Regions from separate parts of the Devosia albogilva genome, predicted to be linked through region 1. Evidence: riboswitches for the same ligand, from Rfam matches in the RefSeq annotation. Region 1 holds a riboswitch; the other holds the start of a gene.

The links. A riboswitch is a leader RNA that binds a small molecule or an ion and turns the genes downstream of it on or off. The one in region 1 is predicted to bind cobalamin.
Region 2: it holds a riboswitch for cobalamin, as region 1 does, so the genes downstream of both, ACFSX5_RS12470 (CbtB domain-containing protein) here and ACFSX5_RS03315 (ABC transporter ATP-binding protein) in region 1, are expected to answer to the same signal.

Annotation. Positions count from the first base shown of each region.
Region 1 is NZ_JBHUNP010000001.1:652,740-657,182, forward strand. Features, by position in the region: gene ACFSX5_RS03305 (class I SAM-dependent DNA methyltransferase) at 1-164, opposite strand, end outside; gene ACFSX5_RS03310 (cold-shock protein) at 724-933, shown strand; cobalamin riboswitch at 1,040-1,253, shown strand; gene ACFSX5_RS03315 (ABC transporter ATP-binding protein) at 1,363-2,166, shown strand; gene ACFSX5_RS03320 (ABC transporter substrate-binding protein) at 2,176-3,123, shown strand; gene ACFSX5_RS03325 (FecCD family ABC transporter permease) at 3,146-4,207, shown strand; gene greA (transcription elongation factor GreA) at 4,416-4,443, shown strand, end outside.
Region 2 is NZ_JBHUNP010000001.1:2,479,446-2,483,888, reverse strand. Features, by position in the region: gene cobN (cobaltochelatase subunit CobN) at 1-80, opposite strand, end outside; gene cobW (cobalamin biosynthesis protein CobW) at 238-1,296, opposite strand; gene ACFSX5_RS12475 (CbtA family protein) at 1,293-2,027, opposite strand; gene ACFSX5_RS12470 (CbtB domain-containing protein) at 2,053-2,235, opposite strand; cobalamin riboswitch at 2,273-2,541, opposite strand; gene ACFSX5_RS12465 (hypothetical protein) at 2,560-3,213, opposite strand; gene ACFSX5_RS12460 (DUF2164 domain-containing protein) at 3,306-3,560, shown strand; gene ACFSX5_RS12455 (DMT family protein) at 3,598-3,954, shown strand; gene ACFSX5_RS12450 (hypothetical protein) at 4,017-4,443, opposite strand, start outside.

The DNA of each region.
Region 1 (4,443 bases):
AGTGCTTCGAGCCGCCGCCATGCAGCGATCGCTCCGGCAATGTCGCCCGCCTTTTCGTGGAAGCTCCCCAGCAATTCCCAGCCGGCAGCCCACTCCGGCACCGTGTCCATCGTCTGCGCCATAAGTTCGGCGGCTGCAGCCGGTTCACCGTTTTCGGCGAGCATGCGCGCATACTCCGCCCGTCTGTCAGCGATGCTATCGCCGGACGAATAGTGGAACGCCTTGTTCAACTGGATTGATCTCTGAGGGTTACCGGCGGGTTCCGGCGGCGCGCGATGTTGCGCGGCGGCCGATCATTTGCAAGGGGAAACTTGCGCGAACTGCATCACGTCACAGCGCGCCCCATTTGCATGGCCTGGAAATCGTCTATGCTCGCCGTCAGCAGTGCGATTTTGCCGTCGGACTGCCATTGCCTCCGCGGGGATTTCACCGCCCGAACCGCGCTCACCCGTAACTGGTAGAGCGCAAGTGCTTGTCGATGTTTGTTTCCTTTCCGCGAAAATTACATGTTTTCGCGGCGAAGTTGCTTGCATTAACCCGTATTGAACGGCTGCTTTTTTCACGCTAGGTTGATCGGCATCGAATATTGCGGCCGACCGATCTGATTATGCGAACACCATTCGCGCCTGCTGACGTCAATCTCCGACATTTCGATACACTCTAGTTGGAGGCCGACTGGCCTCCACTGCCACCAGCAGCGATTTGCACGAGGGAACGCGCATTATGGCAACAGGTACCGTCAAGTGGTTTAACGGTCAAAAGGGCTATGGATTCATCCAGCCCGACGAGGGTGGGGCGGACGTGTTCGTTCACATCTCGGCTGTGCAGCGCTCGGGCCTCAACGGTCTCGATGAGGGCCAGAAGGTCAACTACGAGATCGTCAAGGACAAGCGGACCGGCAAGTCCGCCGCCGACAACCTGACCGCCGCCTGACATCGTCTTTGCAGCAATGAGGGCGCGCCCACTTGGAGGGGCGCGCCCTTTTTGTTGCGTCCACCCCGGAGCCTGGCCGGCATTGACAAGCCTTGGAGCGGCAGGCCTTATGCACCCCGTCGTAGGTTCTTCGGCGGCCACCAGCCAACGGAGATTAAAAGGGAACACGGTGCGACGTACCCATCAGGGCGCAATGCCGTGGCTGCCCCCGCAACTGTGAGCGGATAGTTCCTTCGAGAAGCCACTGGCCACCGGGCTGGGAAGGTTCGAAGGCGCGAGGACCCGCAAGCCAGGAGACCTGCCGCCGACGATCCTTTCAACCCGGCCGGGGTGTGCCGAGGGGAACGACGATGGCGCGCAACGATCACATCGCAGCATTTGGCCTGACCGGTTCTTCCGCATCCTCCTGCCCATTGGCGGAGGTTCGCTTTGGAACTGGCGCGGCAACTCGTCGGTGCTAGCCCGGCACGCCTGACGGTCGATGGCCTCGGCTGGGGCCCCCGCGGCGGCCCACCGATCCTGTCCGGTATCAGCTTCGTGCTGGAGCCGGGCGAGATGCTGGCTGTCGTCGGTCCGAACGGGGCCGGCAAGTCGAGCCTCCTGCGTACCCTCTACCGCTTCCATCGCCCGAGTACAGGCGTCGTGCGCCTTGACGGCGAGGACATCCAGTCGATGCGTCCGCGGGCACTGGCCCGTCGCGTCGCCGCGGTACTGCAGGAGCCAGCGTCCGATTTCGGCCTTACCGTCGCCGAGATCATCGAACTCGGTTACACCCCGCATCAGGGACGCTTGGGCGCGATGCACGATCAGCGGCTGGGCGACGCCCTGGCGCTGATGGGCCTCACCGGCTTCGCCGCGCGGGACTTCGCCTCCCTGTCCGGTGGCGAAAAACAGCGGGTGATGATCGCCCGGGCTCTTGTGCAGAAGCCGGACCTGCTGATCCTCGACGAACCCACCAACCACCTCGACATTCGCCACCAGTTGGAAGTGCTGGATCTGTTGGCCCGTTTGCCGACGACGGTGGTTGTCTCCCTCCACGACCTGGCGCTGGCCTCCTCCCATGCCGATCGCGTCCTGGTCCTTGAGCACGGCCGGCAGGTGCAACTGGGCCGGCCGCTCGAAGTGCTGACGCCGGCCATCATCCGCCAGACCTTCGCCGTCGGTGTCGCCATCGACAGCCACCCAGCGACAGGTCGCCCCCGCTTCTCCTTCCACCTCGACCGCAACGCCTAGGATATTCGCATGCGTCCTCTGTCCGCCCTCATCGCCTCCACCCTTCTCGCTGCCACCAGCGCCGCCGCGCTGGCCCATCCCGTGACCGTCCAGAGCTGCAACCGCGAAGTCACCTTCGACACCGTCCCGACCCGCGCCGTCTCCAACGACATCAACCTCACCGAAATGATGCTGGCGCTGGGGCTCGGCGATCACATGGTCGGCTATACCGGCGTCTCGGACTGGACCGCTCTTGATCCAACACTGCGCGAACAGGCAGCCGGCCTGCCACAGCTTTCCCCCAGCTACCCGACCAAGGAAGTGCTCCTCGGCGCCGACGCCGACTTCTACTTCGCCGGCTGGAACTACGGCATGAATGTCGGCGGCGAGGTCACCCCCGACACGCTCGGCGAGTTCGGCATTGCCGTCTACGAGCTGACCGAAAGCTGCACTCACGTCATGGACAAGGCCGAAGCCTCCATGGACGACGTCTACAACGACCTGCTCAACCTCGGCCGCATCTTCGGGGTCGAGGACCGCGCCCAGGCACTGGTCGAAGCCTACAAGGCGGAACTGGCCGCCTTCACCGCCACCCTGCCCACCGCCGAAGCCGCCCCGCGTGTGTTCGTCTACGATTCCGGCGAGGACAAGCCATTCACCGCCGGCCGCTACGCCATCCCCAATGCCCTCATCGAAGCCGCCGGCGGCGTCAACATCATGGAGGACGTCGCCTCGAGCTGGGTGGAAGTCGGCTGGGAGCCGGTGATCGACCGCAATCCGGAGGTGGTGGTGATCGTCGACTATGGTGACGTCACCGCCGAGCAAAAGATCGCCTTCATGAAGGAAATCCCGGCCTTCAAGGACATCCCCGCCGTGGTGAACAACCGCTTCGTCGTGCTCGAATATACCGAGGCAACCCCGGGGCCGCGCAACATCGAGGCGATCAAGCGTCTCGCCGCCGCCTTCTTTCCCTCCTGATACCGAGGGCGGGCTTCGCTGCATGTCCCACAAACACCGTGCCACCGGACCGCGCCACGCGGTCCTCCACCACCTGCCTTTGTTGCACCTGATCCTGCTGCTCGTGCTCGCCGGGGCGATGACGGCCGGAGTCGGCGTGGGCGCGGTTTCCATTCCGTTTGGGGAGGTCTGGAAAGTGGTGGCCGCTCACCTGTGGCCAGGCAGTGTCGAGGTCACCTGGTCGTCCGGCCGCGACAACATCGTGTGGGAAGTGCGGCTGCCGCGGGTGGTGCTGGGTGCCATTGTCGGTGCCAGCCTTGCCCTGGTGGGCGCGGCCCTGCAGTCCGTTACCCGCAACCAGTTGGCCGACCCGCATCTGCTCGGCATCTCCTCCGGTGCCGCCCTTGGTGCCATCATCGTGCTGCTGCACACCGGCATGTTCCTCGGGCTCGTCACCGTGCCGATCTTCGCCTTCGCCGGTGCCCTGTTGACCACGGCGGTCGTCGTCGGCGTCGCCACCGTTACCAACGCCACCAATGCCAGCCGGCTGGTGCTGACCGGGGTCGCGGCGTCCTTCATCATCACCTCCCTCGGCAGCCTCGGCATCTTTCTCGGGGATCCGCGCGCTGCCCACACCGTCATCTTCTGGATGCTCGGGGGACTTGGCCTCGCCCAGTGGGCCCAGCTCCCTTACCCGCTGCTGGCGCTGGCCATTTGCGGCGCCTACCTGATGTTCAACGCCCGCAACCTCAACGCCATGACGCTGGGTGATGAGTCAGCCACCACGCTCGGCCTGCCGGCAAACCGCTTCCGCCTGGCCGTGTTCGTCGCCTGTGCCCTGCTAACCGGCGCCGCCGTGGCCTTTTCCGGCATCATCTCCTTCGTCGGCCTGATGATCCCGCATCTGGTGCGCATGCTCGTGGGCGGCGACTACCGTCGCGTGCTGCCCCTTTCGGCACTGGTCGGCGCCATCTTCCTGGTGCTGGCCGACATGGCGGCACGCACCGTCATCCCACCGCAGGACATCCCCCTCGGCGTGATCACTGGCCTGGTCGGCGGCCTGTTCTTCATCCTCCTGATGTGGCGCAAGCGCGGCATCGGCTGATCGCCGCTGTTCGCAACATCTCCGCCCGCGCCAAACACTTGAATAGCCATGTGGACAGGGCCATCTTAGTGGCAGACCCCGCTTGACCGAAACGCGTCTGGCGGGCAACCTGCGCGCAATCTCCCCCAAAAACTTGCCGTGACGCTGATGCCGAACGTGTTTGGCGAGGAGATGCTATGTATTTTGCCGGCCCTGGGAGGGCAGACGAATGGACAAGATCCCCATGACGGTCCAGG
Region 2 (4,443 bases), 1.8 Mb from region 1:
AAGGCGCCAGGAGATTGGCCGAGGTCGATGGCCTCGCCCTCCTGCTGGATTGCACCGGCCTGGGCGGAGAGGAGGTGCATGTCAGCCCTCTCTGGAGAAGGAGCCGACCGACCCCCTCCCCGGCCCTCCCCTCAAGGGGGAGGGAGAGCAGGAGCCGTTAGCACCGAGGCGGAGGCTCCTTTGCTTCCCTCCCCCTTGAGGGGAGGGACCGAGGGAGGGGGTCCCGGTGATCATCACCTAAGCCGCGACCGACTCTGCCCGGCGCAGGCTTGCGGTGACGGCGGCGTGGTCGAGCGGGGACTCGCCGATGACAACCAGGCTGGTCTCACGCTTCTCGTCGGCACGCCAGGGCCGGTCGAAATAGGCGGTGACGCGCGGGCCTACCGCCTGAATGGCGAGGCGGGCGGCGGCACCGGGGATGGCGGCGAAGCCCTTGAGGCGGAGGATGTCGTGCCGGCGGATGGTGTCCTCGATGGTGGCAAGGAGCTGATCCTTGCCCTCCACGGCCGGCAGGGTCAGGGCGAAGCTGTCGAAATCGTCGTGCTCGTGCTCTTCGCCGCCATGCTCCAGCTCGTGGTGGCTGGGACGGTTGGCAATGTCGTCCTCGGAACCGATGCCCATGCCGAGCAGCGCACCGATATCGACATGGCCGTTGCGGGCGTGGATGACGCCGACGCCCGGGCGCAGCTCGGCGCGGATATTGGCTTCCACGGTCTTGAGCGTCTCGGGATCGACGAGGTCGGTCTTGTTGAGAATGACGAGATCAGCGGCGGAAAGCTGGTCCTCGAACAGTTCGCCCAGCGGGGTTTCATGATCGAGCATCTCGTCGGCGCGGCGCTGCGCGTCCACGGCGGCCTCGTCGGCGGCGAAGCGGCCTTCAGCGAGAGCCGCGGCATCGGCGACGGTGACGACGCCATCGACGGTCACCTGTGCCTTGATCTCGGGCCAGTTGAAGGCGCGGATCAGCGGCTGCGGCAAAGCAAGGCCGGAGGTCTCGATGACGATGTGGTCGAACTTCTCGGGCCGGGCCAGCAGCGCCTGCATGGTGGGGATGAAGTCTTCCGCCACGGTGCAGCAGATGCAGCCGTTGGATAGTTCGACCATGTCCTCTTCGCGGCAGGTTTCGTCACCGCAGCCGGCGAGGATGTCCTTGTCGACGCCGAGCGAGCCGAACTCGTTGATGATCAGGGCGATGCGCTTGCCCTTGGGAGCGTGCGCCAAGAGGTGGCGCACGAGGGTGGTCTTGCCGGCACCAAGGAAGCCGGTGATGACGGTGGTCGGGATTTTGGTGCTCATGCCGGAGCTCCCTCGGGGATGGCCACCGAGCGGGCCGCGAGACGATCATTGACCCAGCCGAAGGCAAGGCCGAGCACGGTGAAGAACAGCGCGCCGTTGAACAGCACGGCCGAGACGAATTCGGCGGTCATGCGCGGCGGCACGCCGGTGGGCTCGTCGGGCGCGACGGGCGCCGCGATCAGGTGCGGCAGGATGATCAGCGCCGCAGCGACGGCCAGGGCCCAGCCGGCGCGGAATTTTGCCGCGATCACCAGGGCAGCACCGGTCGACACGGCGGCACCGGCCCACCAGAGCTGGCGCGCGAGCGTATCAGCCACCGGCATGCCGGGCATGCCAGGCGGCAGGCCGAGAGCAGGCGCCAGGCTGAAGGCGGCAAAGGCGCCGAGGCCCCAGAGCAGGCCGTTATTGAAGGTGATCGGCAGGTTGAACAGGACCGACACAGCGCCGAGCACCAGGGCATAGCCGGCGGCCATCAGCAAATTGGCAAGGACGGTGTAGGCGGTGCGCTCGAAGCCGTCCTGCGGCATCCACTCGTCGTCGCCGTGGCTATGAACCGGAGTGCCGGCTTCATGGCTATGGGCGGCGTCATCGCCGTGGCTGTGCGCTTCGCCGCCTTCGAAGGATTCAGCGGCAAAGATCAGCGGGGTGACGCGCCAGGCCTGGAAGGCGGACGTGACGAGGCCAGCACAAAGGGCTGCGAGAACCGCAGCAACAAACAGATTGCGAAACATGTCGAGATTCCTTGTTCCCGCTGCCTCAGTGGCAGGGAAAGCCCATGGCATGGCGCGTATCGTGGGCGCCGTTGTGCAGGCGGTAGTCACCGGCAAAACCGGTGCCGACCAGCAGCACCAGGCCCAGCATGAGGGCGAGTGCGCCGGCGATCAGCCGCTGCGACAGGGTCAGGGATGGAATCGAGGTAGAAACGGCAGTGGTATTCATGCGGCACCCTCCGTGCGCGGAATAGAATTGGACCGTGATGGTCCGGCTCGCGACGGCAGGTCTCCTGGCTTGCGGTGATTGCAGCGCCCTCGCCTTCCCGGACTTCCTCGGGGCATCGACTTATCCAAAAACCGCGTCGCACTTTTTGGGTCGATGCCTAGGCATCCAGTGGCATTCGAGGGCACCCACCGCTCACAGTTGCGGGGGCAGCCACGGTCTTGGCCCCTGATGGGTAATCCGCACCGTGTTCCCTTTTGATCCCCCGGCCGCAACGGGCGCGGGAGAACCGTCCCGATCAGCAATACGCCCTCGGATAGCGCCGGGTCAATATTGGGGCATCGGCAGGTCGTCCGGCCAGGGGTAGCCGAGAGTCAGAACCTGAACGCGGGTGTCGATCTCGGCCAGCAGCGGATCGTCGGACGACACCTGCACTTCGCCGGAGACGGAGGTGACGTCGATGTCTTCGGGATAGTCGTCACTGGGCGAGAAGCGGATGGAGAGGTGGCAGCCGCCTTCGAGCTGGGCGAGGTTGCCGGATTCGATGTTGGCGTAACCGCCATAATCCCACCAGAAACCGCCGACCTGGAACGGCTCGCTGTTGAGCGCCTCGACCTCGGCGACGGTCTGGCCGATGCGGACGCCGCCGGGCGCGGTCTGTGAGGGGGACAGTTCGACATAGCTGAGACGGGTGAAGTTCTCCTCGTCGAACCAGCCGAACTCCATGATGCGCTCCGGATCGTCCGGGAAGACGGTGGTGGCGATGAGTTCGGTGCCCTCGGGCCCCGGCACGGTGCCGGTGACGACGTTGTCGGCGCCGAAGGTCTCGATCAGCATGGCCTCGGAACTGCCGGGGCCGAAGACGCCCAGGCAGGCGACCTCTTCGCCCGAGGCGGCAGGTGCACCCTTGTCCTTGGCGGCGGCGGGCGCAGCGGCAGCGAGGACGCAGCAAGCAAGGGCGAGCGACAGGCGGGCATTCATGGTGATTTTCCTCCCATGCGGCCTCGGCCGCATTGGCTGATCATAAACGACTCGCGATATGAACGGCAGCCGAAGCAGAGGTATCCCGTTCCATGAAGCCCATTACGTTCAGCCGCGAAGAGACCAAGGCGCTGGTCGGCGAGATCCAGGATTATTTCCGCGAGGAGCTCGACCAGCAGATCGGCGCGCTGCCGGCGGAGATGCTGATGCAGTTCTTCAGCGAGCGGATGGGCGCCTATTTCTACAATCGCGGGCTCTATGACGCGCAAGCGCTGGTCCGCAAGCAGATCGACTCGCTCAGCGACGACATCTTCGCGCTGGAGCAGCCGACCAGGCACCTGCGATAGAGGATCGTCTCAGCCTCACCTGATTTGGGAGCAAGCCTTGGGCTTCAACCTGCCGACGCTGGCGCCGATCGCGCTACTGATCGCGTCCAACCTGTTCATGACCTTCGCCTGGTACGGGCACCTGAAGTTTCCCGGCGCGGCCCTGTGGGTGGTGGTGCTGGCGAGCTGGGGCATCGCCTTCTTCGAATACTGGCTGGCAGTGCCGGCCAACCGGATCGGCTACGGCGTCTATTCGGGGGCGGAGCTCAAGACCATCCAGGAGGTGATCTCGCTCAGCGTCTTCGTCCTGTTCGCGGTGTTCTACCTTGGCGAGAAGATGACCTGGAACCACGGGGTGGGCTTCGCGCTGATCGCGCTCGGGGCGTTCTTCATCTTCAAGGGGCCGCTGAAGTAGGGGCGCCGGAGCTTGCTGCGCCCCGGCACCCGCGTGATGTCTCCTGCCGACCGGCAGTTGGGTCAGTGCTGCGTGCCCGAACCGCCGACGGCGACGACCGTATAGGGCAGGCCGTCGACGGCGATCGCCTCGGCCACGGTGAAGGTGTCGACCTCGATCATGTGCACCACGCCGGCGAGCGGATCGGTCACCGCGACGTGGTCGCCGGCTACGGCGAGACGCGGACGAGGCAGGCTCCATTCGCCGTCCATGGAGTAGGGTTCGGTGACCCTGACGGTCTGGGCGATCTTGCCGCTGACGACGTCGAGCTGATGGAGATCGCCGTCCTCGGTGAAGATGTAGGCGAAGCGGGGGCGAACCGGATCGGCGACGAAATGCACGCGACGGGTGGGGAGTTCAACCAGGCGGAAGATTGGTTCGGCACCGGGTTCGATGATCACCGCCTTGTCCGACCCGTAGTTGCCGACGAAGTACTGCATGCCCCGGCCG